Regions from separate parts of the Streptomyces sp. NPDC093085 genome, predicted to be linked through region 2. Evidence: riboswitches for the same ligand, from Rfam matches in the RefSeq annotation. Region 2 holds a riboswitch; each other region holds the start of a gene.
What was found. A riboswitch is a leader RNA that binds a small molecule or an ion and turns the genes downstream of it on or off. The one in region 2 is predicted to bind S-adenosylmethionine.
Positions count from the first base shown of each region.

Region 1: another riboswitch for S-adenosylmethionine. It lies ahead of AB0O07_RS12155 (aminotransferase class V-fold PLP-dependent enzyme); the one in region 2 lies ahead of thrC (threonine synthase).
Region 3: another riboswitch for S-adenosylmethionine. It lies ahead of AB0O07_RS07825 (ABC transporter substrate-binding protein); the one in region 2 lies ahead of thrC (threonine synthase).

Region 1 covers NZ_JBFBFB010000003.1:308,215-318,327, forward strand. Annotated here, with positions in the region: gene AB0O07_RS12140 (hypothetical protein) at 1-132, opposite strand, end outside; partial or broken gene AB0O07_RS12145 (rhomboid family intramembrane serine protease) at 335-1,046, shown strand; gene AB0O07_RS12150 (Lrp/AsnC ligand binding domain-containing protein) at 1,043-1,324, shown strand; gene AB0O07_RS12155 (aminotransferase class V-fold PLP-dependent enzyme) at 1,539-2,975, opposite strand; SAM riboswitch class IV at 3,204-3,321, opposite strand; gene trpD (anthranilate phosphoribosyltransferase) at 3,499-4,563, opposite strand; gene AB0O07_RS12165 (ubiquinol-cytochrome c reductase cytochrome b subunit) at 4,867-6,510, opposite strand; gene AB0O07_RS12170 (Rieske 2Fe-2S domain-containing protein) at 6,507-7,562, opposite strand; gene AB0O07_RS12175 (c-type cytochrome) at 7,559-8,368, opposite strand; gene AB0O07_RS12180 (heme-copper oxidase subunit III) at 8,452-9,072, opposite strand; gene AB0O07_RS12185 (hypothetical protein) at 9,268-9,669, shown strand; gene AB0O07_RS12190 (Ig-like domain-containing protein) at 9,817-10,113, opposite strand, start outside.
Region 2 covers NZ_JBFBFB010000005.1:230,363-240,475, reverse strand. Annotated here, with positions in the region: gene AB0O07_RS17570 (trehalose-6-phosphate synthase) at 1-1,136, opposite strand, end outside; gene AB0O07_RS17565 (glucosyl-3-phosphoglycerate synthase) at 1,264-2,286, opposite strand; SAM riboswitch class I at 2,504-2,631, shown strand; gene thrC (threonine synthase) at 2,625-4,037, shown strand; gene AB0O07_RS17555 (ubiquitin-like small modifier protein 1) at 4,192-4,467, shown strand; gene AB0O07_RS17550 (cold-shock protein) at 4,855-5,058, shown strand; gene groL (chaperonin GroEL) at 5,352-6,977, shown strand; gene AB0O07_RS17540 (hypothetical protein) at 7,265-8,005, shown strand; gene AB0O07_RS17535 (hypothetical protein) at 8,067-8,216, opposite strand; gene AB0O07_RS17530 (DUF6056 family protein) at 8,305-9,642, opposite strand; gene AB0O07_RS17525 (glycosyltransferase) at 9,830-10,113, opposite strand, start outside.
Region 3 covers NZ_JBFBFB010000002.1:252,175-262,287, forward strand. Annotated here, with positions in the region: gene AB0O07_RS07805 (hydantoinase/oxoprolinase family protein) at 1-643, opposite strand, end outside; gene AB0O07_RS07810 (ABC transporter permease) at 646-1,479, opposite strand; gene AB0O07_RS07815 (ABC transporter permease) at 1,472-2,350, opposite strand; gene AB0O07_RS07820 (ABC transporter ATP-binding protein) at 2,347-3,543, opposite strand; gene AB0O07_RS07825 (ABC transporter substrate-binding protein) at 3,540-4,664, opposite strand; SAM riboswitch class IV at 4,842-4,964, opposite strand; gene AB0O07_RS07830 (jacalin-like lectin) at 5,274-6,617, opposite strand; gene AB0O07_RS07835 (PHP domain-containing protein) at 7,042-8,784, shown strand; gene AB0O07_RS07840 (hypothetical protein) at 8,781-9,449, shown strand; gene AB0O07_RS07845 (LysR family transcriptional regulator) at 9,522-10,113, opposite strand, start outside.

The DNA.
Region 1 (10,113 bases), on a different contig from region 2:
GGCCAGGTCGAGATGGACGTACTCGACCACCTTCGACGAGCGCGTCACGTCGAACCGCGTCAGGTTGCCGCACAAGGTGCACCGCCACCGGGTGGCGGCCGTCGGCTGCGGAACCGTGGGAAGTACTGCCATCGTGGCGCCCTCTTTTCTTCGTTCCTATGCGGTGCCCCGCGATCCGGCGTCGAATCCGGGGCCGGGTCCGGCGTCGGATCCGGGCCGGGTCCGGCGCCCGACCGCGTACGGCATCCGGCAACCCTAAGGCCTCGGGGCTCTCCCCCGGCGCGGCGAGGCGGTCCACCCGGTCCTGTTGCGGTACGTACGCCATGCTCGGACCGTGATCAAAAGGCGTACGGCGTATGGAGCGCCCCTGGTGACCTACGGGCTGATCGCCCTGTGCTGTCTGGCCTTCCTGCTGAGCCCGGTCTCCGGATTCACGCACGCGTACGGCGGCGACGACGCGCTGCGGGCCACGCAGAGCGCCTATTTCGTCCGGTGGGGCGTCATCCCGGACGAGCTGACCCGTGCCGAGCCGAGGGGCCCTGCTCACCCCGTTCACCGCGCTCTTCGTGCACGGGAGCTGGCTCCACCTGCTGGGGAACATGCTCTTCCTGCATGTCTTCGGCGCCCTGACCGAGGAGCGGATGGGCCACGCCGCCTTCCTGCTCTTCTACCTTGCCACCGGGGCCTTCGCCCTGCTCGCGTACGCGCTCGCGAACGCCGGCTCGGGCCAGACGCTGGTGGGCGCTTCGGGCGCGATCTCCGGGGTGCTCGGCGCGTTCCTGTACCTCTTCCCCCGGGCCCGGGTCACCAGCCTCTTCCCGTTCCTCTTCTTCCTGCCGCTGCGCTTCCCCGCCTGGGCCGTGCTGCTCTTCTGGTTCGCGCTCCAGGGGGTGGCGGCGCGCGGCGCCGGAGCGGGGCCCGGTGTCGCCTATCTGGCGCACCTGGCCGGCTTCGCGACCGGGTTCCTCTACGCCTGGGGGCGGTACTGGCGTACCGATAGAGTGAAGGCCCAGTCAGGGGCCACCGAGGGAGAACGCCAACCGTGATCACCGCGATCGTGCTCATCAAGACCAGCGTGGACCGGATCCCCGAGATCGCCGAGTCGATCGCGGCGCTGGACAACGTCAGCGAGGTCTTCTCGGTGACGGGCCAGTACGACCTGATCGCCATGGTCCGGGTCGCCCGCCACGACGACCTGGCCGAGGTCATCCCCGGCCGGATCAGCAAGATCCCCGGCGTCGAGGCCACGGACACGCATGTCGCGTTCCGCACCTACTCCCAGCACGACCTGGAAGCGGCCTTCTCGATCGGCCTCGACTCCTAGGGACCTAGGGCCTGTCTGACAATTCCCGCCTGCCTCGCGACGCCATGCACGCACTCTCGCCGCACCGGGCCCTGACCCAAGTACGTCCAGTACGTGGGTCAGGGCCCGGCACACCGAGAGCACGCACCTGACGCCGCGAGGCCGCCCTCCGGGCGACGACGGGAATTGTCAGACAGGCCCTAGCCTCTCCACCGCCCTTACGGGCTTTACGGCTCTACGCGGCCGCTGCGTCCCGGTCCGGGACGCAGCGGCCGTCCTCCGTACGGTAGTTCCACCGCGCGCCGTCGCTCACCAGCTCGCGCACGGCCCGTACGAACCGCTCCACATGCTCGTCCGGGGTCCCCGCGCCGAAGCTGACCCGGATCGCGTTGAGCGAGCGCTCGCCCGGCTCGGCCTCCGGGGCTCCGCACTCCCCCGGCTCCTGCGGGTCGCCGTCGAGCAACGTCCTGACCAGCGGATGGGCACAGAACAGACCGTCCCGTACGCCGATGCCGTACTCCGCGGAGAGCGCGGCGGCGAAGTGCGAGCTGTTCCACCCCTCGACCACGAACGAGAGGACGCCCACCCGGGGCGCCTCGTCGCCGAAGAGCGAGAGCACCGTGACCTCGGGGATCGCGGCGAGCCCGGTACGCACCTCCGCGACCAGCCGCCGCTCCCGCGCGGCCAGCGCGTCGAAGCCCGCCTCGGTGAGCGCCTTGCAGGCCGAGGCGATCGCGTACACGCCGATGACATTGGGCGAGCCCGCCTCGTGCCGGGCGGCCGTGGTGTGCCAGTCGACGTCCACCCCGCCGTCGGTGCGCCGCGCCACCTTCCGGCTGGCGCCGCCGCCCGCGAGATACGGCTCGGCGTCCCGGAGCCAGTCGGCGCGGCCCGCGAGCACCCCGGAGCCGAACGGCGCGTAGAGCTTGTGCCCGGAGAAGGCGATCCAGTCGACGTCGAGGTCGGTGAGGTCCACGGCGTGGTGCGGGACGAGCTGGGCGGCGTCCAGCACGATCCGGGCACCGTGCGCGTGCGCGGCGGCGGCCAGCTCCCGTACCGGCCAGAGCTCACCGGTCACATTGGACGCGCCCGTCACACAGACCAGGGCGGGGTCCCCCTGGTCGCGGGCGGCGAGCGCGCGCTCCAGGGTGGCGACGGCCGCCTCCGGGGTGCGCGGCGCGTCGAGGTACGTCACCCGGGCGTCCCGCCAGGGCAGCAGGGAGGCGTGGTGCTCGGTCTCGAAGACGAAGACCTGGCAGCCGGCGGGGAGCGCGGAGGCGAGCAGGTTGAGCGAGTCGGTGGTCGACCGGGTGAAGACGACCTGGTCGTCGGCGCGGCAGCCGAGGAAGTCGGCGACGGTGCGGCGGCTGTTCTCGAAGAGGTCGGTGGAGAGCTGCGAGAGATAGCCGGCCCCGCGGTGCACGCTGCCGTAGTACGGGGCGTACGTGGCGACGTCGTCCCAGACCCGCTGGAGGGCGGGGGCGCTGGCGGCGTAGTCGAGGGCGGCGTAGGTGACCTCGCCGCCGGTGACGAGCGGGACGGTCACATCGCGCCCGAGCACCGGGAGCGGCGCTCCACAGGCGGGGTCGTCGGTGGCGGAGGAGGCAGCGGAGAAGGAAGCGGCGGAGGAGGCGGAGGCAGGAGCGGAGGCGGCGTTCGGGCGTACGGACATGGGGTGTCTCCCGGCGTGAATGTCGTAACGGCTTCAAGGACCCGCACGGCTCCGTAGCAGCATGACGGCATGGCCGCGTGACGGAAAGGGCGCGTGGTGCGGGGGTGGCCCCGGCACACGGAAGAGGCCCGTGCGGGGGCGTGTTGAAGGAGGGGCGTGAAGACGCCCTAGCGCATTCGCTTGCTCACGAGAGGCTCCCTTGAGGACCAGGACCCCAAAGGTGGAAGGGGTCCGCGCTTGCCGCGGACCTCGCTGCCCACGGCCTGGTCTTCACCCGGGGCACCCCGCCACGGACGGAGGGTTGCCGGACAGCGGGCCGGGGCCTTTGTCGCTGTCACTCATGACCTTGGCCGAGAGTATGGCACAGGGGCCCTGACCTCCCAAGCCGCTGTCCGCGATACGGGACGCGCCCGCTCCGGGACACCCGCGGTACGGCCCGGACCCGCGCCCCGTGCCCCACGGCAGAAGGGGCCGGGCGGGGGGGGGCCGCTCCCGGCCCCCGCCCGGCCCCTCCCGCACCCGGTCAGGCGTTGCTCGCCGCCACCCAGCGGGCCAGCGCCTCGCGCGCCGCGCCCGAGTCGATGGACTCCGCCGCCCGCGCGATCCCCGCCGTGAGCTGGGTCTCCAGCGGGTCGTCCGTCGGGTCGAGCGCCACCAGCGCCGCCGCCGAGTTGAGCAGCACCGCCTCCCGTACGGGCCCGGTCTCGCCCGCGAGGAGGCGGCGCGCGACATCCGCGTTGTACGAGGCGTCCGCGCCCCGCAGCGCCTCGACCGGCACCAGCGGCAGCCCGACGTCGCGCGGGTCGAAGGGCCGCTCGGTGACCTGCCCGTCCCGTACCGTCCACACCCGCGAGGTGGCCGTGGTGGTCAGCTCGTCGAGCCCGTCGTCGCCCCGGAAGACCAGCGCGGAGCTGCCCCGCTCGGCGAGCACCCCCGCCACGATCGGCGCCATCCGGGCGTCCGCCACCCCCACCGCCTGGGAGGCGACCCGGGCCGGGTTGGTGAGCGGGCCGAGGATGTTGAAGGTGGTCTGCGCGCCCAGTTCCTTGCGGGCCTTGGCCGCGTACCGCAGCGAGGGGTGGAACTTGACCGCGAAGCAGAAGGTGATGCCCGCCTCCTCGGCGACCTCGGCGACCCGCTCCGGCGTCAGCTCCAGATTGACGCCGAGCTTCTCCAGCACGTCGGAGGCGCCGCTCGCCGAGGACGAGGCCCGGTTGCCGTGCTTGACGACCTTGGCGCCCGTCCCCGCCACGACGATCGCGGACATCGTGGAGATGTTGACGGTCTTGGCGAGGTCGCCGCCGGTGCCGACGATGTCGACGGTGCGTCCGGGTACCTCGATGGTGCGGGCGTGCCCGTACATCGCGCGGACCAGCCCCGAGACCTCCTCGACGGTCTCGCCCTTCGCCCGCAGCGCCACCGCGAACCCGGCGATCTGCGCGTCGGTGGCCTCGCCGGTCATGATGCGGTCCATGGCCCAGGCGGTGTCGTCCGGGCCCAGGTCCTCGCCGCGCAGCAGGGAGTTGAGTACGCCCGGCCAGGTGCGGGCCGCCACGGTGTCGTCTCCGACGGGGGGAACAGCGTTCATGCTGGCTCCTGGGTGGTGTCTGGGACGGCTACGGGGTACGGGGGCCTCGTACGGCCGTGGTGATGGCGTACGGCCCGGCGGCAAGCCTATCGGCGGAGACGGCGCCCGTCGGCAGGGTGCCCGCACTGCGGACGCCGGTGCGCCCGGGGAGAGAGACACGGGTGTGACGGGGGTACGGAGCGGGAACAGGACCGGGTTCGGCCCCCGGCACGGGGACCCCGGGGAACGCCGAGGGCCCCGGCCGGCCTCCTCGCGGAGACCGGGCCGGGGCCCTCGGTGGTGGCGACCTGGTGAGGCCGGGGATCAGTGGTGGCCGTGGCCGCTGGTGATCTCCTTGTACTCCTCCGCGGTGGGCTTGGGCAGTTGGTTGTTCTCGCCGTAGTAGCCCTGGCTGAGCTTGACCCGCAGCCGCTCGACCGGCGACACCTTGCGGCGTACCCCGTTCTCGTCGGTCTCGGGGCCCAGCTCGGCGGGCCGGTACTGCTCGTGGGCGGTGAGCTTGTGCAGGTCGCCCTGGTCGAGCGGGGTGTGGACCTCGACGAACTCGCCGTGCGGCAGCCGCTTGATGACGCCGGACTCGCGTCCGTGCAGCACCTTCTCGGCGTCGCGCCGCTGGAGGCCGATGCAGATCCGCTTGGTGGCGATGAAGGTGAGCACCGGCACCGCGAAGAAGGCGATCCGGACGAACCAGGTGATCGCGTTGATCGACAGGTGGAAGTGGGTCGCCCACAGGTCGTTGCCGCCGCCGACGAGCAGGACGAAGTACCAGCTCAGCCAGGCCACACCGAAGGCCGTACGGGTCGGGGCGTTGCGCGGGCGGTCCAGCAGGTGGTGCTCGCGCTTGTCACCGGTGACCCAGGACTCGATGAACGGGTAGACCGCGATCGCGACCAGCACCAGCGGGAAGATGATCAGCGGGATGAAGACGCCCAGGACGAGGGTGTGTCCCCATACGTTGATCTCCCAGCCGGGCATCACCCGGATGAGGCCTTCGGAGAAGCCCATGTACCAGTCGGGCTGGGCGCCGGTGGAGACCTGGTCGGGCCGGTACGGTCCGAGCGCCCAGATCGGGTTGATCGTGGCGATCGCGGAGACGATCGCGATGACCCCGAAGACCAGGAAGAAGAAGCCCCCGGCCTTCGCCATGTAGACCGGCAGCAGCGGCATGCCGACGACATTGGTGTTGGTCTTGCCGGGACCCGCGAACTGGGTGTGCTTGTGGTAGAAGACCAGGATCAGGTGGGCCACCACCAGGCCCAGCATGATGCCGGGCAGCAGCAGGATGTGGACCGAGTAGAACCGGGCCACGAAGTCGCCGCCGGGGAACTCTCCGCCGAAGAGGAACATCGACAGGTACGTGCCCACGATCGGCACCGACAGGACCGCGCCCTGCATGAACCGCACCCCGGTGCCGGAGAGCAGGTCGTCCGGGAGCGAGTAGCCGGTGAACCCGGTGAACATGCCCAGGACGAAGAGGAGGAAGCCGAAGAGCCAGTTGACCTCGCGCGGCTTGCGGAAGGCGCCCGTGAAGAAGACGCGCATCATGTGGACCAGCATGGCCGCGAGGAAGATCAGCGCCGCCCAGTGGTGGATCTGCCGGATAAGCAGACCGCCGCGGATGTCGAAGCTGATGTTCAGGGTGGAGGCGAACGCCTCCGACATCATGACGCCCTGGAGCGGGACGTAACTGCCGTGGTACTCCACCTCGTTCATCGACGGGTGGAAGAACAGCGTCAGATACACACCCGTGAGGATGATGATGATGAAGCTGTAGAGGCAGATCTCCCCGAGCATGAAGGACCAGTGGTCCGGGAAGATCTTCCGCATGTTGGCCTTGGCGAGGCTGTAGATCCCCAGCCGGCCGTCGGCCCAGTCGGCCACGCGCTCGCCCGCGGGGGCCTTGCGCGCCGTCGTGTCCGTCGTGGCAGTGGTCGTCGTGGTACTCATCCGCGCTCCCAGAAGGCAGGGCCGACGGGCTCGGCGAAGTCGCCGAGTGCCTCAAGGTTGCCCTCCGCGTTCACGCCGATCCGCAACTGCGGCAGGGCGTGACCGGCCGGGCCGAAGATGACGCGCGCGCCGTCGGAGAGGTCGAAGGTGGACTGGTGGCACGGGCAGAGCACGTGGTGCGTCTGCTGCTCGTACAGGCTGATCGGGCACCCGACGTGGGTGCAGATCTTCGAGAACGCCACGATCCCCTGGTGGGACCAGTCCAGCTCGCGCTTGTCCTTGATCTCGTCCGGCTGGATCCGGACGATCATCAGGGCCGCCTTGGCGATCTCCTTCTGGAAGTCCTCGCTGTGCTCGTCGAGCCCCTCAGGCATCGCGAACGTCAGCGAGCCGGTGACGACGTCCTCGGGGCGGAGCGGCTCCATCGTGTTCATGTTGATGAGCTGCTTGCCCTTGGCCCACAGGGTGGAGCGGAGCTTGTTCTCGGGCAGCGGGCCCAGGTCGCGCAGGAGCACCACACCGGAGAGGGGTACGAGCGCCAGGGCGCCGAACATCGTGTTCCGGATCAGCTTCCGCCGGCCGATGCCGGACTCGGCGGCGCCCTGCGCGAAGTCCGCGAGGACCTTCGCCTTGACCTCGGGCGGCGCCTCGATCGGGTGCCGGTCGTCGGCGGTCTCGACGTCCGACATCAGCGTGCGGGCCCAGTGGACCGCGCCGGCGCCGATGCAGAACAGGGCGACACCGAGCGTCAGACCCAGCGCGAAGTGCAGGATGCTGACATGCCCGAACGGGAAGATGTAGACGATCTTGTCGACCGGGAAGGCGACGAAGGAGGCGATGAACGCCACCGTCGCCAGCATCGAGATCACGAACAGGAGGGCGACGTTGCGCTCGGAGCGCCGGGCGGCCCGCTCGTCGATGTCCTGGATCCGCGGTTTGTGGGCCGGCAGCCCCGGGTCCGCGAACGGATCGTCGGCGCGCTCCACCTCGCCGTGCGCGGTGTCGTGTCCGCCCGGCAGGTTCTCTTCGTGTGAATTCAGTTGGCTACTCATGACTTCTTGGCCTTAGCGGTGTGGGCAGCGACCCAGACGGCGACGGCGATCAGGGCGCCCAGTCCGAAGATCCAGGCGAACAGGCCCTCGCTGACGGGACCGAGGCCGCCGAGGGAGAGGCCGCCGGGGCTCGCGCTCTCGTCCCCGTTGACCGCCTTGACGTACGCGATGATGTCCCTCTTCTGCTGCTCCGGCATGGTGGAGTCGGGGAAGGACGGCATGTTCTGCGGGCCGGTCTGCATGGCCTCGTAGAGGTGCTTCGGGTCCACGCCCTCCAGGCTGGGGGCGGACTTGCCGTGCGTCAGCGCGCCGCCCTCACCGGTGAAGTTGTGGCACTGGGTGCAGTTGGTACGGAACAGTTCGCCGCCCTTGGCGATATCGGCGCCCGAGGGGTCGTACTGCTCCTTGGTCGGCTTGATCGGCCCGGCGCCGAGCGACGCGACGTACGCGGCGAGCTGGTCGATCTCCTTCTGGGAGTAGATGACCTTCTTCTTCGGTACCTGGGCGCCGGGCTGCTGGGCCGGCATCCGGCCGGTGCCGACCTGGAAGTCCACGGCGGCGGAGCCGACGCCGACCAGGCTCGGGCCGTCGGAGGATCCCTGACCGCCGACGCCGTGGCAGCTTGCGCAGCCCACGGTGTAGAGCTTCTTGCCCTCCTCGATGGCGAGGGACTGGGAGGTCTCGTCGGCCTGCGCCGTGCTCGCGGGCGCGAACGCGGCGTACAGCCCCCCGGTGGCCGCCAGCGCGAGGAGTAGGACGACGACCGCCGCCAGCGGATGGCGTCGTCGTGCGGAGAGCTTTTTCACGGATTACCCCGGTGTCAGGATCTTCTGCGTCGGTGCTTCTGGACTGTGTGCGGCGGGCGGCGCGCCTCAGGCGCGGCGTCCCCCTACTTGATCAGGTAGATCGTGGCGAAGAGGCCGATCCAGACGACATCGACGAAGTGCCAGTAGTAGGACACGACGATGGCGGCGGTGGCCTGTTCGTGGGTGAACCTCTTGGCCGCGTAGGTCCTGCCGAGGACGAACAGGAACGCGATCAGCCCCCCCGTCACATGCAGCCCGTGGAAGCCGGTGGTCAGGTAGAACACCGAGCCGTACGGGTCGGAGGAGAGCGAGATGCCGTCCACCTTGACCAGCTCGGTGTACTCCAGGACCTGGCCGCCGATGAAGATCGCGCCCATCACGAAGGTGACCACGAACCAGGCCCGCAGCTTCTTCACGTCACCGCGCTCGGCGGCGAAGACGCCGAGCTGGCAGGTGAGGGAGGAGAGCACGAGGATGGTCGTGTTCGCCGTCGAGAACGGGACGTTCAGGGCATGAGCCATTTCCTTCCAGTACTCGGCCCCCATCACCGATCGCAGGGTGAAGTACATCGCGAAGAGGGCCGCGAAGAACATCAGCTCGGAACTCAGCCAAATGATGGTTCCGACACTGGTGAGGTTCGGCCGATTGACCGACGGGTGCGCGTGCCCGGTTTCTACTGTCGTTGCTGTCGCCACGACCGACATTATGTCGGTCGCTTATCTCGCGCTGACTCCCGGGGTGCCGTTCGGTGTGTCCATGGGCCGTGTCCAGCTCGAACAGCCCGTCGAAGGGCTGTCCTTACCCGTGCTGACCGGCCGTCCGACGGAGTACGATCCGCGCATCGGTTCAGGGCCGTGGAGCCCTGGAGCCCCCGCAGACACCGATGTCACGGAGGAACTATGCAGCCGACCGCCACCGTGCTGGTCTACAGCGACGACGCGAACATCCGCGAGCAGGTCAGGCTGGCGGCGGGCCGGCGGCCGGCCGCCGATGTGCCGCCCGTCGAGTTCGTGGAGTGCGCCACCCTGCCCGCGGTGCTCGAACGGCTGGACCGGGGCGGGATCGACGTCTGTGTCCTGGACGGCGAGACGGCGCCCGCCGGCGGGATGGGCGTCTCCCGGCAGATCAAGGACGAGGTCTTCCACTGCCCGCCCGTGCTGCTGCTGATCGGCCGCCCGCAGGACGCCTGGCTGGCCACCTGGAGCCGCGCGGACGCCGCGGTGACGCTGCCGGTCGAGCCGGTCGGCTTCGCGGACGCCCTGGCCTCCCTGCTCCGCGCCAGGCTCGCCGTGGACGCCTGACCGGAGCCGCACGGACACCGCACGGCCGTACGAGCGCCGTACGGCGCCGGAGGCGGGCCCGAGGGCCGCGTCCGGCGCCGTACGGCGTCACCGGTACGTACGGGACGCCTCACCCGTACGGGGACCACGCGCGCCGCACCCGGCACCTCAGACGGCCGGGCGGAGCCGGGCCGCGTCGGCGGGGGTGGCGCCTTCCCTGATGCCGGCCTGGAGGACGCTGCCCTTGCGCCAGTCCTTCCAGTCGACGTTCCAGTCGCCGTAGCCGTTGCCGAAGTCCTCCATGTAGTCCCCGGCGCTGTTGATGACCTGGACGATGTCGCCTTCCTTGATGGTCTCGAAGAACCAGGCGGCGTTGCCCGTGGACATGCCGGTGCAGCCGTGGCTGACGTTGGCGGCCCCCTGGGAGCCGACGGACCAGGGGGCGGCGTGGACGTACTCGCCGCT
Region 2 (10,113 bases):
ACCCGTTCGACCTCCGCCGTGTATGCGCGGTAGATCTCCAGGTCCTGCCGGGAGGGGTAGGCGAACGCCACATGGACCACGCGCTCGCGCCATTCGGGGTGGTCGGTCAGGAGCTGCCGGTACGCGTGCAGACCGCGCACGATGTTCTTGGAGAGCTCCGTACGGTCCACCCGGACGATCGTCTTCCGGTCGGTCCCCTCCGGGGTCCTGCCGATCTGCTCGCGCAGCGCCGCCATCCGCTCGGCCACATCGGGGCGGTGCGCGCGCTCGCGCAGGAAGTCGCCGTCCGCGCCGAGCCCGTGCACCGCGAGGGCGGTACGGCCGCCGGCCGGGCCCGGGGGCTGCCCTTCGCCGCCGTGGGGGTAGGTGAGGTACGTGTCCCCCGTGGCCTCCCCCGCCGGTCCCGTTGTCGTCAGGCCGCGCCCGGCCAGCACCGCCTCGGCGCACTCCCGGAACGCGTCCGCCCACCGCCGGGTCAGGAACCCCAGCCGGTCCGCCCCGAGCATGCCCAGCAGCAGCCGCTCGGCGATGTCGTCGGGGAGCAGCCGGAAGTACGCGGCCGGGGCCCAGGGCGTGTGCGAGAAGTGGCCGATCCGCAGGTCGGGCCGGAGCGCCCGGAGCAGCCCGGGGACGAGCGCCAGGTGGTAGTCCTGCACCAGCACCGCCGCGCCCTCGGCGGCCTCCTCCGCCAGCGCCTCGGCGAAGGCGCGGTTGTACGCCTCGTACGCGGCCCAGCGCGCCCGGAACTCCGGGCCGAAGGACGGCTCCAGCGGGGTCTGGTAGAGCATGTGGTGGACGAACCAGAGGGTGGAGTTCGCGATGTCGTTGTACGCCGCCGCATAGACCCCCGGGTCGATGCCGAGCATCCGTACCCGCTGCCCGCCGGTGTCCGCCGGGTCGAGGCGGCCCCCCGTACCCCGGACGGCCTCCCGGTCGCCGTCGCCGAGGGCCGCGCAGACCCAGAGGGCGTCGTCACCGGAGCCGATCGCCGACAGGCCCGACACCAGCCCGCCGCCGCCCCGCTTGGCCACCAGGGCGCCGTCCGCGCCCCGGGTGTACGAGACGGGGCCCCGGTTGGACGCCACGAGCACGCGGGCAGCGGGAGCCGGCGGAGGGGTGGACGGTGCGGTCTCCATGCCGCGAAACCTAGCCCGTGCGGGAAACGCTCAAACGTACGGGACGTGTGATGTCCCCGGCTCCTGAGGGGCGCCTGCGTCCGGTCCCGGGCGGCCCCGTGCGAGGCCGCCCGGGACCCGGCGCAGGTCACGCCGCGCGGCGTGCCGGGTACTCGGCGATCTCCCGCATCGGCGGGCGCTCCTCCGTGTCCACCGGGTGTGTGTACGGTACGAAGCCGTCCGCGCCCCGTTCGAACTGGGTGAGCCGGGGCCGCGTCAACGGGCCCCGCTGGAGGCGGAGCTGGGCCGTCCGGTAGATCGCCGCGGCCATCCGCCCCAGCGCCCGGTCGTCCTGGTGGCGGTGGAGCCGTACCCCCACATCGACCTGGGCCAGCGCGTCGAGCCCCACCGTGTGCAGCGCGTCCACCAGCAGGCCCAGCTCCACCCCGTACCCCACCGGGAACGGCAGCCGCTCCAGCAGCGAGCGGCGGGCCGCGTACTCCCCGCCCAGCGGCTGGACGAAACCGGCCAGCCGGGGCCAGTGCAGATTGAGCAGCGGGCGCGCCACCAGCTCGGTCACCCGGCCGCCCTGCGCCGCGACGCCGGGGCCGCCGCCCCTGCCGGGTCCGCTGCCGGGACCCATGCCGGGGCCGCCGCCGGCGGCGGTTCCGTCGGGCGTCGGGTGCAGCGGGCGGTCGTACATCGCCTTCACGAAGTGCACCTCGGGGTCGGTGAGCAGCGGGCCCACGATCCCGGAGACGAAGTCCGGCGAGAACTCCCGCAGGTCCGCGTCGACGAAGCAGACGATGTCACCGCTGGTCACCAGGAGCGACCGCCAGAGCACCTCGCCCTTGCCGGGCAGCGCGGGCAGCCGGGGCAGGATCGCGTCCCGGTGGACCACCCGGGCGCCGGCCGCCGCGGCGACCTCGGCCGTACGGTCGGTGGAGCCGGAGTCGATCACCACCAGCTCGTCCACGAGCCGGATCCGCTCCATCAGCTCGCGCCGTATCACGCCGACGATCGCACCGACCGTGGCCTCCTCGTCGAGCGCGGGCAGGACCACGCTCACCGTGGCGCCGCGCGCCGCCTTCGCCGCCAGGAGCTGTTCGGGCGTACGGTCCGCCGCCGACCAGGAACGCCTGGTCAGCCACTGCTCCACCTCTTCCAGCACCCTGGACACTCCCCTGCTGTGCTTTCCTCGAAAGTGATCCATCTCGCGGTGCGGACGACTATCTCAACCCTCCGCACCTTCGGTTACAGTCTTGAACAAGGCCAGTGACCATCGCATGCCGGGGTGGCGCAGGCCGGACAGACACAACGCGACAGACGTGCGTGACAGACGTACGCGCCAGACATAAACGCACCGGATCCAGCTCCGGTCGCCATAGCGCTCATCCAGAGGGACAGAGGGAACGGCCCGTTGAAGTCCCGGCAACCCTCCCGCCGACCGCGAGGTCACGGTGGGGAAGGTGCCAATTCCGTCTCGTGGCGAAGTACGTCGCGAGGAAGATGAGGAGAAAGGGCCTCGCCATCATGGCTGTGCAGACCGTCCAGAGCGGAACCGACGCCACCGGAAACGGTACGGAAGCGGTCGGAAGCGGTACGGAAGCCGCCGGGAGCACCGGGAGCGCCGGAAACGCCACCATCGATCTCGGGCCCGCCACCGCGCTCTCCTGCCGCGAATGCGGCGAGCGCTTCGGCCTCGGCCCCATCTTCGCCTGTGTGAGCTGTTTCGGGCCGCTCGAAGTCGCGTACGACCTGCCGGGCGGGGACCCCGAGGAGCTGAAGAAGCGCATCGCCGAGGGCCCGGACAACATCTGGCGGTACGCGCCGCTGCTGCCCGTCCCCGCCGACGTCGCCGCCAAGCCGAGCCTCAACCCCGGGTTCACCAAGCTCGTCAAGGCCGACAACCTCGCCCGTGAGCTGGGCATCACCGGCTCGCTCCACATCAAGGACGACTCCGGCAACCCGACGCACTCCTTCAAGGACCGCGTCGTGGCCATCGCCGTCGAGGCGGCCCGCGCCTTCGGCTTCACCACCCTCTCCTGCTCCTCCACCGGCAACCTGGCCGGCGCCGTCGGCGCCGCCGCCGCCCGGGCCGGCTTCCGCTCCTGCGTCTTCATCCCGCACGACCTGGAGCAGGGCAAGGTCGTCATGGCCGCGGTGTACGGGGGCGACCTGGTCGGCATCGAGGGCACGTACGACGACGTCAACCGCTTCTGCTCGGAGCTGATCGGCGACCCGCTGGGCGAGGGCTGGGGCTTCGTCAACGTCAACCTGCGGCCGTACTACGGCGAGGGCTCCAAGACCCTCGCGTACGAGATCTGCGAGCAGCTCGGCTGGCGGCTGCCCGACCAGATCGTCATCCCGATCGCCTCCGGCTCCCAGCTCACGAAGATCGACAAGGGGCTGCGGGAACTGATCAAGCTCGGTCTGGTCGAGGACAGGCCGTACAAGATCTTCGGCGCCCAGGCCCAGGGGTGCTCGCCGGTCTCCACCGCCTTCAAGGCCGGGCACGACGTCGTACGGCCGCAGAAGCCGGACACCATCGCCAAGTCCCTGGCGATCGGCAACCCGGCCGACGGCCCGTATGTGCTGGACATCGCGCGGCGCACCGGCGGCGCGGTGGAGGACGTCGACGACGAGCAGGTCGTGGACGCCATCAAGCTGCTCGCGCGGACCGAGGGCATCTTCGCCGAGACCGCGGGCGGGGTGACCGTCGGCGTGACGAAGAAGCTCATCGAAACCGGTCTGCTCGACCCGTCGCTCACCACCGTCGTCCTCAACACCGGGGACGGGCTCAAGACGCTGGACGCCGTGGCCCCGACGACCGGCCCCTCCGCGACCATCCGCCCGAGCCTGGACGCGTTCCGCGCCGCGGGGCTCGCGGGTGCGGGTGGCGAGGGCGCGGCGGCGGGCTGACGGCCGTACGGTTGCCCGGAACTTTCCGTTCCGGGCGATCCGGAGGACTCGTACCCCCGTACGAGGGGCACGCTGTACGACGTTGTGCGCGTGCCACCTGATCGTCCGCTCTCCGCACGCAGACCCGCCCCACTTCGCAGAAAGGTTCACCACCATGAGCGTCAAGGTCCGTATCCCCACCATCCTCCGCACCTACACCGGTGGCCAGGCCGAGGTCCCCGCGGAGGGCACGACCCTCTCCGAGGTCATCCAGTCGCTGGAGGCCAACCACCCGGGCATCTCGGGGCGGGTCCTGGACGACGACGGCAAGCTGCGCCGCTTCGTCAACGTGTACGTGAACGACGACGACGTCCGTTTCGAACAGGGCCTGGAGACCGCGACCCCGGCGGGCGCGGGCGTCTCCATCATCCCGGCGGTCGCCGGCGGCTGACGCGTGCCCGGGACGCCGTGATGTGCGTTCTGTGACGGAATCGGTCCTCTCCGCAAGAGAAGCGGAGGGGACCGTTCTACATGGTTGAGCACGGTAGAGTAGGGGAACGCCCTCCCCTTCCTCCCCTGTCGGCCGCTCGGAACGCGAGCGAGAACGCGACAAGATGAGGGCAAAGTCCTGGTGCCTTTCGCGGCGTACGTACGCTTTGCCCGGCCCGACTTGCCCCGGAGCGTGGTGTATTCAGCGCTATGCGTGTTCGGCCACGCCCAGATTTCTCGTCCGATTGACCTGTTGCAGAGGGCAGTTGGGCAGATACATTCAGCCGCGGTCGACGCGTTCCGGCGCGAAGTATGGCCCCCTGTAAGGGCCAGTAATAGGGGAGTTGGCATGGCTCAGGGCACCGTCAAGTGGTTCAACGCGGAGAAGGGCTACGGCTTCATCGCGGTCGACGGTGGTGCGGATGTATTCGTCCACTACAGCGCGATTCAGATGGACGGTTACCGCACCCTTGAAGAGGGTCAGCGAGTGGAGTTCGAGATCTCGCAGGGCCAGAAGGGTCCGCAGGCGGACATGGTCAAGCTCGCCGTCTGATCCCGGCGCGATCGGCCACCGACGCATCTGCACGCACTCACGCATGTGGGGCCCGCATCCGACACGGATGCGGGCCCCACATGCGTGTGCCCCCCTCAAGTAGACGCTTGCACTCTAAGGTGCCGAGTGCTAATTATTGGCGTTAGCACTCTCCGAGTGAGAGTGACAACTGAGGACCGGGTCGGTGAGGCCCCGAGGGCTGGTGGAGCAATGAACCACCGGCGCTCAGGCCGTCCGTCGCGGGCGCCAGCGCGGTCCGGAGCCTTCACCCCCGTCCGGGAGGACCACTTCACATGGCCAAGATCATCGCGTTCGACGAGGAGGCACGGCGCGGTCTTGAGCGCGGTATGAACCAGCTCGCCGACGCTGTCAAGGTCACCCTTGGCCCCAAGGGCCGCAACGTCGTCCTTGAGAAGAAGTGGGGCGCCCCCACGATCACCAACGATGGTGTCTCCATCGCCAAGGAGATCGAGCTTGAGGACCCGTACGAGAAGATCGGCGCCGAGCTGGTCAAGGAAGTAGCCAAGAAGACGGACGACGTCGCCGGTGACGGCACGACGACCGCCACCGTCCTCGCCCAGGCGCTCGTCCGCGAGGGCCTGCGCAACGTCGCGGCCGGCGCCAACCCGATGGCCCTCAAGCGCGGCATCGAGAAGGCCGTCGAGGCCGTCTCCGGCGCCCTGCTGGAGCAGGCCAAGGACGTGGAGACCAAGGAGCAGATCGCTTCGACCGCCTCCATCTCCGCCGCCGACACCCAGATCGGCGAGCTGATCGCCGAGGCCATGGACAAGGTCGGCAAGGAAGGCGTCATCACCGTCGAGGAGTCGCAGACCTTCGGCCTTGAGCTTGAGCTCACCGAGGGCATGCGCTTCGACAAGGGCTACATCTCGGCGTACTTCGCCACGGACATGGAGCGTATGGAGGCGTCGCTCGACGACCCGTACATCCTGATCGCCAACTCCAAGATCGGCAGTGTGAAGGACCTCCTTCCCCTGCTGGAGAAGGTCATCCAGTCCGGCAAGCCGCTCCTGATCATCGCCGAGGACGTCGAGGGCGAGGCCCTGTCGACCCTGGTCGTCAACAAGCTCAAGGGCACCTTCAAGTCCGTCGCCGTCAAGGCCCCGGGCTTCGGTGACCGCCGCAAGGCGATGCTGAACGACATCGCCATCCTCACCGGCGGCACGGTCATCTCCGAGGAGGTCGGCCTCAAGCTGGAGAACGCCGGTCTCGACCTGCTCGGCCGCGCCCGCAACGTCACCATCACCAAGGACGAGACGACCATCGTCGACGGTGGCGGCGACAGCGAGCAGGTCGCGGGCCGCGTGGCCCAGATCCGCGCCGAGATCGAGAACAGCGACTCGGACTACGACCGCGAGAAGCTCCAGGAGCGCCTGGCGAAGCTGGCCGGCGGCGTGGCCGTCATCAAGGCCGGTGCCGCGACCGAGGTCGAGCTCAAGGAGCGCAAGCACCGCATCGAGGACGCGGTGCGCAACGCCAAGGCCGCCGTCGAGGAGGGCATCGTCGCCGGTGGTGGCGTGGCCCTGCTCCAGGCGTCCTCGGTCTTCGAGAAGCTGGAGCTGACCGGCGACGAGGCGACCGGCGCGCAGGCCGTCAAGCTCGCGCTGGAGGCCCCGCTCAAGCAGATCGCCGTCAACGGTGGCCTTGAGGGCGGCGTCGTCGTCGAGAAGGTCCGCAACCTGGCGGTCGGCCACGGCCTGAACGCCGCGTCCGGCGAGTACGTCGACATGATCGCCGAGGGCATCATCGACCCGGCGAAGGTCACGCGCTCCGCGCTCCAGAACGCCGCGTCGATCGCCGCGCTGTTCCTCACCACCGAGGCCGTCATCGCCGACAAGCCGGAGAAGGCCGGCGCGGCCCCGGCCGGCGGCGGCATGCCGGGCGGTGACATGGACTTCTGATCCCCTCGCGGATCAACCGTCCTGACCGACCGGGGGCGGCACCCCTCATCACGGATGAGGGGTGCCGCCCCCGGGCTTTTCCGTGGACGGCGACGGTAAGGATGTGCCCGGTCCACGACACCTAAAGGGTGTGGAGACGTTGAAGACCGGGAGCGACCGTGACCGCGCCGCGCGGTTCACGGCCTTGTATGTTCGTGACCACCCGCGTGTGTTCGCCTTCGTGCACCGGAGGTCGGGGGAGCGGGCGGCGGCCGAGGAGCTGACCGCCGAGGTGTTCCGTACCGCCGATGCGCGTCAAAACCCTGATCAGGAACGCCAATCCGGTCCCGCCCCCGAAGCCCGGAGCGCTCTCCCCCCGCGCCGCCGCCGAACTGGCCGCGCTGGCCGGGCAGGCGGAGAGTCCGGCCGGTGGGCGGTCCGGCGGGCAGGGCGACCGGGGGGCGGACCGGCCCCGTACGACCGTGGTGGCCGGCCGTCCGTCCCTGCGTGGCTTCCTGCTGACCGCCGCCGCGTGCGGGGTCGCCGTCGTCGTCGGGGGCGCCGCCCTCCTGCTGGCCCCGGGCGGTCCGGCCGACTTCGCGGACACCGGGGGCGGGCCCGGCCAGATCGTCATCGACCAGCCGTACTACGAGACCACGGCGCGGCTGGAGGGCGCCGCGCGGGTGATCGTACGGGTGGAGCTCGGCCCCGGCCGCGCCGAGAACCCCGATGACCCCGAGGGCACCGGCGGGCTGCCCATGACCGTCGCGGCGGCGCGGGTGGTGGCGACCGGGAAGGGCACGGTCCCGGGCCGCTCGATCGAGGTGGCGTACATGACCCCCGGCACGGGACCCGAGACCCCCGGTCTCACGGCGGGCCGGGAGTACGTCCTGCTGCTGAAGGAGGACGACGACGGGCGCTATGGCCTCGTGAACACCACCCAGGGGTGGTACGGCATCGATGCCACCGGCCGGCGGGCGGTCCCCGGGAAGGAGAACGGCGTGGCCCTGTCGCCCGGGGTCCTCAAGGCGCTCCGCCTCACGGAGTAGGAGAGGCGGGGCGTCACGGAGAACACCCCGTGACGCCCCGCCGGGTGCGGCTCCTACTCGCTCACCTGGCGCTGATCCGCCGCGTCCGGTCGGCGAGCATCAGCACGTACTGGGTGCCGCCCTTGGCGAGTGTCGTGGTGTTCCGGTCCTTGTACGTGACGCCCTTGTACGTGCCGCCGAGCTGGCTGACGTGTTGAAATACGTGACCCACTGGTCGTTGATGCCGACGGTCTCGACATTGAACGACCGGCCCGGCATGCCCCCGCTGTAGTACGTGGCCTGCGCGGACGTAGCGCCGGTCAGCGCGCCGGCGACTGCCAGTGCGGTGGGGTGGCGGCCTCGGGGTTTTCCGGTGGGGCGGGGGTGGGCGTGGGGTTCTCCGCCTGGTAGATCCGCTCCACCTGGTAGTAGGTGGCGACACAGGAGGCGGGCCACTGGCGTTTGCCGTCGCGGCCGAAGGGTTCCGACATCCCGCTGATGACCAGCGGTGTGTAGGGCAGCGCCGTCGCCCCCGCCGTGGCCTGGTCCCGGAGCAGGCGGTCCTGGGTGTCCCAGGCCGCTGCCCGCGTCCGTATGTCCGACTCCAGACCGTGCAGCGACACGGCGAGTGCGGCGGTGACGCCCGCGCACAGGAGCGCGGAGCCCAGGGCCACCGGCCTCGCGCCACGGCGGTGGCGCCGTACCGCTCGGTTCCCGAGCAGGCCGCCCGCGCCGACGAGCAGGAGGAGCAGAAGGAACAGGTAGTCGTTCCACAGGCGGTTGGCGGTCGAGACCGAGGAGCCGAACGCCGGATAGGCCATCACCGTGCAGACGTATCCGGAGAACAGCAGCGCCGCCGCCCCGGATACGAGGATCAGGCGCGCCCTGCGGTCGGGCCGGGGGACGCCGCCGTCCGCGCGGCGGACGAGGACGCCGACGAGCACCCCCACGGCGATCGGCGCGAGGTACTGCCATGTCGTCCCCAGGGTGAGGACGACGCGCGCGTACCCCCGCAGGGAGGCCACGAGCGACTCCGGGGTGAGGAGGGAGTCCGCGTGGTGCCGGGCGCGCCGGTTGCGCGAACCCGGCGAGGTCAGGAGCACGGCGGTGCCGATGAGGATGCCCGCGCCGGTGGCGGCGCACCAGGCCCGTACGAAGGCGAGCCGTCCGGCGGGGAAGAGCCGGCGGCTCAGCGCCAGGGCCGGGGCGAGGAGGGTCAGGGCGACCACGGAGGTCTCCTCCGACAGCGTGCCGATGACGGCTCCGGCGAGGCATCCGCAGGCGATGGCGGCGGCCTTCGCGCGCCGGGAGGCCGCCGGCAGGGCCGGGATCGTGGCGGCGGCCGCGAGGACGGGCGGGAGGGTGTGGGAGACCGACGCGGCCGGCCAGAAGAAGGTCTTGTACGTGTTGGTGGAGCTGAGGCAGAAGACGGCCAGGACCATGGCCGCCGAGAACAGCGGGACCCCCCGGGGCAGCCGCCACCCGGAGTTCCGCAGCAGCGCCGCCGCCCACGCCCACAGCAGGACCAGCATCAGGGCCGCGCTGATCCCCGCGTACCACTGCTGGCCCGGGACGCCGAACGCGGCGTAGGAGGCGACGAGCAGGCCGTTGGCGATCCGGCCGTTGTCGGTGGAGTAGAACGTGTCCACCAGGGCCATGAAGCCTCCGTCGCGTACGAGAGGCAGGAAGCACCAGTCGTCACCGCTCGGGCGCACCCAGCGCGCGTACCACGCGGCCGCGCCGAGGAGCGACAGGGGAACGAGCGGCAGCAGAAGGAGCGGCAGGGGAAGGAGCGGCGGCGGGGCCGTGACCGGCGGGTGGTTCTCCGCGTCCGGGCGGGTGCTGTCAGCCGGGGGTGGCGTTGTCCTGTTCCGTCTGTTCCGTTTCGGCAGGAGCGTCCGGAGCCATGCCCGTGGTGTCCACCGGCCGGGCCCCGGAGTCGATGGCCCAGCGGGCGAGGAGGAAGGAGAGGGGGGTGACGAGGACCCCGGCGATGAGCGCGGCGGCATTCTTGTCCATTTCGAGTCGGCCGACGGCCACGTAGAGAAGCGCGCCGGAGGCGACGAGGTTGAAGCCGCTGGACACCGGATACCGGAGGAACCCGCGCCAGGTCGGACGGGTCCGGCAGG
Region 3 (10,113 bases), on a different contig from region 2:
AGGCCGGGTCGGTGTGGCCGTGCAGCACGAGCACGGCGGCGGCCTCGGCGTCGGTGGCGCGCAACTCGGCCGCGACCCGGGCGAGTTCGGCGTCGGTGGGGGTGTGGACGGGGGTGCCGTCGGGGCCGAGCCGGGCGGGGATCTCGACGATCCGGTCCCGGGGGACGAGCGGTTCCTCCTTCGCCGCGTGCAGGTCGAAGGAGGACGGCATCCGGCTGCGGCCGATCTCCAGGATGTCCCGGTACCCCTCGGTGACGACGAGGGCGATCCGGGCGCCCCGGCGCTGGATGATCGCGTTGAGCCCGATGGTGGTGCCGTGGGTGACGGCGGCGAGGTCGGCGGGGCCGAGCCCGGCCCGCTCCAGGACGGCTGCGAGCCCGTCGGCGACGGCGCGCGCCGGGTCGTCGGGGGTGCTGGGCTGCTTGTGGTGGAGGAGGGTGGCGCCCCCGGCCGTACCGTGCGCGCCGCTCGTACCGCTCGCGCCGTCGGCTCCGCCCGTGCCGTCCGCGCCGGCAGTGCCTTCGACGCCTTCGACGCCTTCGGCGCCCGGCACCGCGAGGACGAAGTCGGTGAAGGTGCCGCCCACGTCGATCCCGACGCGGGCGCGCGGGCGGGGGGCTCCGGCGGTGGGGTCAGCGGGCACGGTCAGAGCACCTCCGAGAAGTTGGTGAACCGGTCGACGGCCACCAGGACGATCACGCTGACCAGCATCAGCAGGGTGGAGACGGCCGCCACCGACGGGTCGAGCTGGAACTGCACGGCGGAGAAGATCCGTACCGGCACGGTGGTGGTGTTGGAGCCGGAGACGAGCACCGAGACGGCGACCTCGCCGAGCGAGGTGACGGCGGCGAAGACGGCCCCGGCGAGGATGCCGGGGCGCAGCAGCGGCAGGGTGACGGTGAGGAAGGTACGGGCCCGTCCGGCGCCCAGGGTGGCGGCGGCGCGCTCCAGGGTCGGGTCGAGCGCCTGGGCGCTGACCATCACCGTACGGATGACGAAGGGGAGCGCGACCAGGGAGTGCGCCAGCCAGAGCCCGGGGAGGGTGTTGACCAGGCCGAGGCCCTGGAAGTAGTAGAGCAGCCCGAGCCCGATGATGATCTCGGGGACCATCAGCGGGGCGAGGGCGAGCCCGGCGAGCACGCCCCGGCCGGGGAAGTCGCCGCGGACCAGGCCGTACCCGGCGAGCGTGCCGATGGTGACGGTGGTCACCACGACGAGGACCACCAGGACCCCGCTGAGCTGGAAGGAGACCAGCCACTCCGGGGAGGAGAGCACCTCGGTGTACCAGCGGAGGGAGAACCCGGAGGGCGGGAAGCTCAGCGAGCTGGTCGAGTTGAGGGAGGAGAGCGCCAGGACGGCGAGCGGGGCGAGCAGGAAGAGGAAGACGGCGAGCGCGGGCAGCCGGGCGGCGGCCCGCCCGGCGCGGCGCAGCAGCGGGGAGGTGCGGCGGGCGGCGGGGGTGGTGGCCTGGTCAGCCATGGAGTCTCCGTTCCCAGAAGCGGAATCCGGTGCCCAGGGCGGAGACGCCCAGCAGGGTCAGCAGGAGCAGGGTGAGGCTGAGCGCGGCGGCCACCGGGTAGTCGAAGACGCTGGTGATCTGGGAGTAGACGCGCAGCCCGGCGAGCGGCTGGTTGGCGCCGCCGACCAGCAGGGGGGTGATGTAGATGCCCATGGCGAGCGGGAAGACGACGGTGGCGCCGGTCGCGATGCCGGGGAGGCTGAGCGGCACGGTGACCTTCCAGAAGGTACGGACGGGACCGGCGCCCAGGCTCCGCGAGGCGCGGGCCAGGTTGTCGTCGATACCGCCGAGCGCGGTGGTCAGCGGCAGGATCGCGAACGGCAGCAGGACATGGGTGACGGAGACGACCACCACGAGGTAGCTGGTCAGCAGGGGGGCCGGCTGGTCGAGGATGCCGAGTCCGACGAGGGCCCGGTTGACCGCGCCGTTGGCGGAGAAGAGCACCACCCAGCCGTAGCTGCGCACGACGACGCTGGTGAGCAGGGGCGAGACGACCGCGACGAAGAGCAGGGTGCGGACGACGCCCTTGCGGGCCCGGGCGAGCGCGTACGCGGCGGGGTAGCCGAGCAGTACGCACAAGGCCGTGACCAGCAGCGAGGTGAGCAGGCTGTGCCAGAGGGACTCGGAGAAGAACGCCTCGGTGAAGACCCTGTGGTACTGGGTGAGCGAGAACCCGTCGAGCGGATAGCCGTTGGGATCCGAGGCGTGGAAGCTCAGCGCGAGGACACGGACGAGCGGGACGATGAAGAGGGCCAGCAGGAAGACCAGGACCGGGGTGACGGGCCAGAGCCCACGCGTCCGGCGCGGCGCCCGGGCGGCGGGCGCGGTCATCCGGACGTCGCCTCCTTCGCGGGCGCTGTCTCCGCCGTGGCCTTCGCGGTGCCGAGGAGGATGACGTCGTCGGGGCCCCAGCCGAAGGTGACGCGGGCGCCGACCGCCGGGGGCTCCCCGGCGGTCCTGGCGTTGAGCGCGACGCCCTCGGCGACGACGATCTGGGCCTGCCAGGCCTCGCCGGTGAAGGCGCGGTAGCCGACGATGCCGGTGCCGCGCGCGTCGTCCGGCACGGCGTCGGTCTCCGGCGCGCCGTCCGGAACGCCGTCGGCGGCGTCCGCCCCGGCGGCCCGGAGGGTGACGCGTTCCGGGCGTACGGCGAGGGTGACCTGTTCGCCTTCGGGCAGCGCGGTCAGGCCGGTGGCCAGCCGTACCGTCCCCAGGTCGAGGGAGCCGTCGGCGCCGCCGGTGCCCGCCAGGATGTTGGCCGCGCCGATGAACTCGGCGACGAAGCGGGTGGCGGGGGTCCGGTAGACCTCGGTGGGGGTGCCGAGCTGTTCGACCCGGCCGCCGTTCATCACGGCGATCCGGTCGGAGAGCGACATCGCCTCTTCCTGGTCGTGGGTGACGAAGACCATGGTGATGCCGAGGCGCTGCTGGAGTTCGCGGAGCTCCACCCGCATCTCCCGGCGCAGCTTGGCGTCGAGGTTGGAGAGCGGTTCGTCGAGGAGGAGCACGGCGGGCCGGGTGGCCAGCGCGCGGGCCACGGCGACCCGCTGCTGCTGGCCGCCGGAGAGCTGGCGGGGCCGTCGGTCCGCGTACGCCTCCAGGCCGACGAGGCGGAGCGACTCGGCGACGCGTTCGTCCCGCTCGGCACGGTCGGTGCGGCGCACCTTGAGGCCGTACGCGACATTGTCGGCGACGGTCATGTGCGGGAAGAGCGCGTAGTTCTGGAAGACCAGGCCGAGCCCCCTGCGGTGGGTGGGCACGTCGGTGAGGTCCGTACCGTCCAGGGTGATCCGGCCGGCGGTGGGCGTGACGAACCCGGCCAGGCTGTTGAGCAGGGTCGTCTTGCCGCAGCCGCTGGGGCCGAGGACGGAGAGGAACTCGCCGCGCCGGATCGAGAGCCGGTCGACGTCGAGGATGCGCTGTCCCTCGTATCCGGCGGCGAGGCCCTCGATCTCGATGTGCGCGGCTCCGGGGCCGGCCCCGTCGGTCCCGGCCCCGGCTCCCGTCTCGTCGGTCCCGGTCACTTGAAGATCTGGTTCCACCGCTGCTGCCATTCGTTCAGCTTGGGGGTCGCCGTCTTGTAGTCGACCCAGGTGAACGTCTTGTAGACGTCCTCGCCGTACTTGACCTTCTTCTTGAAGTCGGGGCTGTAGTCGATGTGGTCGTTGCCCGCGCCGTAGAAGGTGCCCTCGGCGAACGGCTTCTGGTACTGGGCCGCGCTGAGGTAGTTCAGGAAGGTGTAGGCGGCCTTGGTGTGGGCGCTGCCCTTGGGTACGTAGTACGAGGTCAGCGCGCCGACGGCGCCGGAGGCGGGGTAGCTGAAGCCGATCGGCTGGCCCTCCTGGGCCATGGCGAAGGCGCGGCCGTCCCAGAAGGGCACGATCCAGGCGTCGCCGTTCTGGAGGACGGTGGAGACGGAGCCCGCGTCGGCCGGGTAGGCGGAGACGCACCCCTTCAGCTCGGCGAGCTTCTTGAACGCCTTGTCGACATCGGCCGGATTGGAGAGCTTGCCGCCGTCCTGGGAGACCAGCGCGGAGAAGAACTCCAGGCCGGCGTTGTAGGTCAGCGGGGGCAGCGCGACATGGCCGCAGTACTTCTTGTCGAAGATGTCGGTCCAGTCCTCGGGCGCCTGCTTGATCTTGTCGGTGCGGTAGAGCAGGCCGTTGGAGCCGGTGGTCAGCGGGACGCCGTAGGAGGCGCCGTCGATGGTGGACTGCTGGGTGAGGACCGGGTCGAGCTGTTTCCAGTGGGTGAGGTCGCCGGTCTTGAGCGGCTGGAGGAGCCCGCCGCCGACGGCCTGGTGGAGGGAGCCGGGGGTGAGGGCGACGACGTCGAAGGGCGCGTCCTTGCCGCCCGCGGCGCGCAGCTTGGTCAGCCAGGCCGAGTCGGCGCCGTAGACCAGGTTCACCTTGATGCCGGTGTCCTTCTCGAACGGTGCCACGAAGGACTTCTTGAAGAGCTCGCCCCAGGGGCCCGCGAACGCCGTGACGGTGATCGTCTCGCCCTTGGAGCCGGATTCCCCGGAGCCGGAGCCGGAGCCGCCGGTGTCGACGCTGCACCCGGCGACGGCGGCCAGGACGGCGGTGGCCGAGGCGGTGGCGAGCAGGGCGCGTCGCCCGCGTGGGCGCGAGAGGGCAGGTCTCATGAGGGCTGGACTCCTCGGTGCGGGGTGGCGTGCGTACGGCGCGCCGGCCCGTGGGTGGTGGTTCGCCGGCCGCGCTTCGGGCGGGCAGACGGGGCGGGGCACCGTGACGACGTGCCGTACGGCATCGCGTCCGCTGTCATCTTGTGCTCCCGTCACAGGTACTGGACCTGGGTGACAGGTCCGCGCTTGCTCCCCGGCACATCGGCGTGCTGGTGGAGCCGTGTCATCACCCGGGGCACCCCACCGCAGAAGGAGGGTTGCCGCCCAGCAAGCCGGGGCTTGTCGCTGGGTCTCGTGACAAGGGAAAAGGTAACACTCTGTGGCTATGGTCTGAAGATGGGATGGATCACATGAAGATCACATCCGGATCACGGGACGGGGCGGCCCGCCCGGGCGCCGGACCGGCGGGCCGGCCGGGGCCGCCGGGCCGGCCCGCCGCCGGGGCCGGACAGGGATGAACGGAGATGAACGGAGGTGACAGGGCGTCACATCGCGAGGGGCCGTGACGCTCTGTCGCGGTAGGGGCGGCGGTGCCCGGCCCGGCGGCCCCGGCCGCGCGAGCGCGGTCGTTCCGAGGCCGTCCGAGGCCCTTCGAGGCGGAGAGCGCGGTCACTTCGGGGCGTAGACCACGCCGAGCTTGTCGATCTCGTCGCCGGAGCGGCCGGTGAAGCCGACGATGCGCCACCCCGCCGGGGCGGTGAAGGTCACCGTGTCGGAGGTCGCGGTCCCGGCGGCGACGGTGCGGCCCGCGTCCGTGGTGAACGCGGCGGAGAAGATCCGGGTACGGCCGTCCTTCTGGCCCTGGGAGAGCTTGACCGAGGTGAGGTTCTCCCCGGCGGCCAGGGTGAGCGTGGCCGCGGTGCCGCCCGTACCGCCGTGGCTCAGGACCGTACCGCCGTCGAGGGCGAGGGCGACGGAGTCGAGCCGGGCGGCGCCGCGCAGGGTGAGGGTGCGGGGCGCCGGGGTGGCCGGGAGGAGCCGGGCGTCGTTGAAGGCGGTGCCGTGCGGGCCGCCGAAGAAGTCGGAGGCGCGCCGGTCGGCCGGGAGCGACCACCTGAGGTCGACGGCGTGCGGGTAGTGGTCGGAGAGGTGCTTGCCCGCGGGGTCGAGGAAGGCTCGCCACTGGTTGGCGTACCCGGTGGCGTCGAGGCCGACCAGCGGGCCGCCCCGGTAGAGGACCTTGTCGACGACCTCGCAGGTGTCGGTGGGCGCGACCGTGTCGCAGACCAGCGCGTCGCTGCCGAGGGCCGGGGCCGAGCCGCCGCGTACCAGCTTCACCCAGGCGTCGGTGAGGCCGTTCTCCTCGACGAGGGTGCGGATGTTGTCGCCGGTGCGGGTGTAGCGGGTGTTGGTGTCGCCCATGACGATGACGGCGTTGCCCGCGCTGTAGGTCCGGATGAAGGAGGAGAGCTGGGTGATGTTGGCGCGCCGGGCGGCGAGCGCGGCGTCCGTGGTGTCGGCGTTGGTGTGGACGTTGTAGAGGTCGACGAAGACGCCCTCGGCGAGCCGGACCCGGGCGAGCGAGAAGCCCTTCGGGGTGAGGCAGTCGGTGCCGGTGCAGTTGTTCCAGCGGACCCGCTCGAAGTCCTCGAAGGGGTGGTCGGAGAGGGTGTTGAGGCCGTCGCCGAAGGCCGCGCCGCCGCTGGTGGGGGTGCGGTACGGGTGGGTGTCGTTGGCGTACAGCGAGGCGTGGTAGTTGAAGTCCTCCTGGACGTTGACGACGGCGTACGGGCCCAGCCGCTGCCCGATGAGCGGGGTGTTGACCTCGGGGTTGCTCTGGCCGAGCCCGAGCGGGAGCCCGGCGATGTTGTACGTGAGGACCTTGAGCGTGCCGGAGTCGGCGGCCTGCGGCGCGGTGGCCGCCACGGCGGGCGTGGCCGGGGCGGCGAGGCCGGTGAGGGCGAGCGCGCCGGCGGCGAGGACACCGGCCAGTGCGCGGAGGGGGGATCGCATGGGGGCCTTCCGGGGAGGGGAACGGGGCGGGGAGGTGCCGGGGGCGGCGAACGGGGGTGCGTGGGGCGGGCGGTGCGCCGGTGGTACGCGTAACAGGGGTACGGGCGTGGCACGGTGGCGCCGGAGAGGGGTGCCCGTACTCCACGGCCTTACTCCACGGCCGTACTCCACACTCCGAGGCCGCACTCCACTGCCGTACTCCACGACCGTACTCCGCCGCGCCCCATCATCTACCGGCAAGTAGCTTGAAACGCAAGAGAGTTGGTTGTTCCCGCTGCCGGTTCACGGGAAGGGCGGGGCCCGCCGCGCGGCCGTCGCCCCGTGCTCACCCCCGCATCGCCCGGTGTTCATGTCCTCCGCCGACGCTCTCACTCACCACCTCCGTCACAACGGCGACAACCGGACATCGGACACAGGAGTCTCCATGGGCCACGGGCACCACCACCCGCACTCGCACGATCACTCCCACGCCCACTCCCCCGAGGAGAACGGCGCGCTGCCGCCCGCGCTCGACACCTCGGTGCCCGATGAGGCCCTGACCCCCGCCCAGCTCTCCCGCCGCTCCATGCTCCGCCGTACCGGACTGCTCGGCGCCGGGCTCGCGGCGGGCAGTGTGGTGGGCGGCGCGGCGGCCACGCCCGCGTTCGCCTCCGGCGGCAACGGCGGCAACGGCCTGCCGGGCGGCGGCTCGCACTCCGCGCGCCTGGGCGGTTTCCTCTGGCTCTCCGGTGACCACCACATCCACACGCAGTACAGCAGCGACGGCAAGTACCGGGTCGCCGACCAGGTCCGCCAGGGCGCCCGGCACGGCCTGGACTGGATGGTCATCACCGACCACGGCAGCGAGACGCACGCCAAGATCGGTGTGGAGAAGGTCAATCCTGACATCAAGGCGGCCCGCGCCGCGTACGAGGACACGCTGGTCTTCCAGGGCCTTGAGTGGAACATCCCGGCCGCCGAGCACGGCACGGTCTTCGTCCACCCGGGCCGTAACGAGGTCGCGGTCCTCAAGGAGTTCGAGAACTCCTTCGACGGCTCGGTGCGGAAGGCGTCCGACTCCACCCCGGCCAACGAGGCGCTCGCCATCGCCGGGCTCTCCTTCCTCTCCGAGCAGGTCAGGCGCCGCAAGGTGGACGACGCGCTGATGCTCGCCAACCACCCCTCGCGCAAGGGCATCGACTCGCCGCACGAGATCCGCGCCTGGCGCGACGCCACCCCCCGGGACCACCAGATCGCCGTCGGCTTCGAGGGCGCGCCGGGCCACCAGGCCGCCGGGATCGCCGCGCCGACGGGCATGGGCGCCGGGCGCGGCCTGTACGACGGCTCCCCGGGCGCCGGCTCCTTCGCGGGTTACCCGCTGGAGAGCTACCGCACCTGGGGCGGGTTCGACTGGATGACCGCCACCGTGGGCGGGCTGTGGGACAGCCTGCTCGCCGAGGGCCGGCCGTGGTGGATCACCGCCAACTCGGACTCGCACAACGTCTACGCGGACACCGCCGAGCGCGGCGGCCCGGACTCCGACTTCACGGCCAACGGCAAGCACACCGACCCGGTCTACCGGGGCGGACTCGACCTCACCGAGGGCGACTTCTGGCCGGGCCAGTACAGCCGTACGCATGTGGGCGCGGCGCGCTTCTCGTACGCGGCGGTCATGGACGGCATCCGCGCGGGCCGGGTCTGGGTCGACCACGGCGGCCTGGTCAGCGGCCTCGACGCGCGGCTCGCGGGCGGCGGCCGGTGGGCCACACTGGGCGGCTCGCTCCACGTGCGCCGGGGTACGGATGTGACGCTGACCGTCGACGTGGCGCTGGCCAACGGCGCCAACTGGGCGCAGTACGTGCCGAAGCTGGCCCGGGTGGATGTCATCCAGGGCGAGGTGACGGGCCCGGTGAAGGACAAGGACACGTTCACCGCGCCGACCGCCAAGGTCGTCTCCTCGTACGAGGTCAACAAGTCGGCGGGTACGGTCCGGCTCACCTACAAGCTGGGCCGGGTGGACCGTCCGCTCTACGTCCGGCTGCGCGGCACGGACGGCAACCGCTCGGCCGTCGGCGCGCGGGGCGCTGCGGTCGACCCGGCGGGTCCGGCGCTGGACGTGGTCGGCGACGCCGACCCCTGGCGCGACCTGTGGTTCTACTCCAACCCGATCTGGGTGCTGCCCGCATGACGCTCGCTCCGGCGACGGTGATCGGCGTCGACGCGGCCACCCCCGGCCTCGCCGACGCCGATCACCTGGCCCGGGTGGTGGCCGGCGCGCTCTCCCTGCCGGACGGCGCGTCGGTCGGTACGCACGCGGTACGGGAGGGGGTGCCGCATCTGGCGCTCTCGGTCACCCTGCCGGACGGGGCGGCGGCGGAGGGGGCGTGGCGGGCACTGACGGGGCAGGCGGCCGGGCCGGACGGGCCGGATGTGCCCGGGGCCGATGTGCCCGGGGCCGGGGCCCACGCCCTGGCGGCCGATGTGCTCGGGGCCGGGCCCGTGGGGTTCGCCTTCGGCGGGCTGCGCGCGGGGCCCGAAGCGCTGGCGGCGGGCGCTGCGCACGCGGCGGCGGAACGGGCCTCCGGCGCGGGGCGCGCGGTGCTCTTCCCGGGCGCGGACGCGCTCACCGGCACGGTGGAGGTGGCCGGGGTGGTCGCCGGGTCCGCCGTGGACGAGGTCGTCCTGCTGGGCGGGGCCGGGAGTCCCGGGCCGGCCCGCCGGGTGATGACCCGGGACCACGTACGGCCCGAGTGGCGGGCGGGGCGGCTGGTGCTGACGGTGATGGAGGCGGTGGGCGGGGTCCTGGTCCCCTTCGAGGTCCCGGATCCGACACCTTGCTGCGCCGACCACTGACGGCACTGACCGCACGGCAGGCAGGGCCGGCACGGCGGAGACGGCCGGCGCGTGACCGGGACCCGGGAGTCCTCAGCCGTTCCGGTAGAGCCGGGTGAGGAGTTCGATGGCGGCGCCGGTGGCGGGGTGCGGGGCACCCTGCCACCAGGCGAGGCGTACGGCGATGGGCTCGGCGTCCCGGACCGGACGGTAGACGACCCCGGGGCGGGGGTACTGGTCGCGGGTGGACTCCGCGGTCACCCCCACGCAGCGGCCGGTGGCGACGACGGTGAGCCAGTCGTCGATCTCCTGGGTGAACTCGACCTCGGGGCGGGACTCCGGGGGCCACATCTCCACCGTGGTGGTGCCGGTCCTCCGGTCGACCAGCAGCGTACGGTCCGCGAGGTCGGCGAGACGGACCGAGCGGCGCCCGGCGAGCGGGTCGTCCGCGGCCAGTGCGCAGTACCGCCGCTCCAGGCCGACGATGGCGGAGTCGAACCGCCGGTCCCCGTCGAGCGGCCGGCGGACGACGGCGAGATCGCAGGCGCCCTCGGCGAGCCCCGCGGTGGCCGAGTTGGTCCGTACGAGCTGGAGCCGGACCTCGGGGCGCGTCGCGGACCAGCGGCGCTGGAAGGCCACGGTGTGCCGACCCAGCGCCGACCAGGCGTAGCCGACCCGGAGCCGG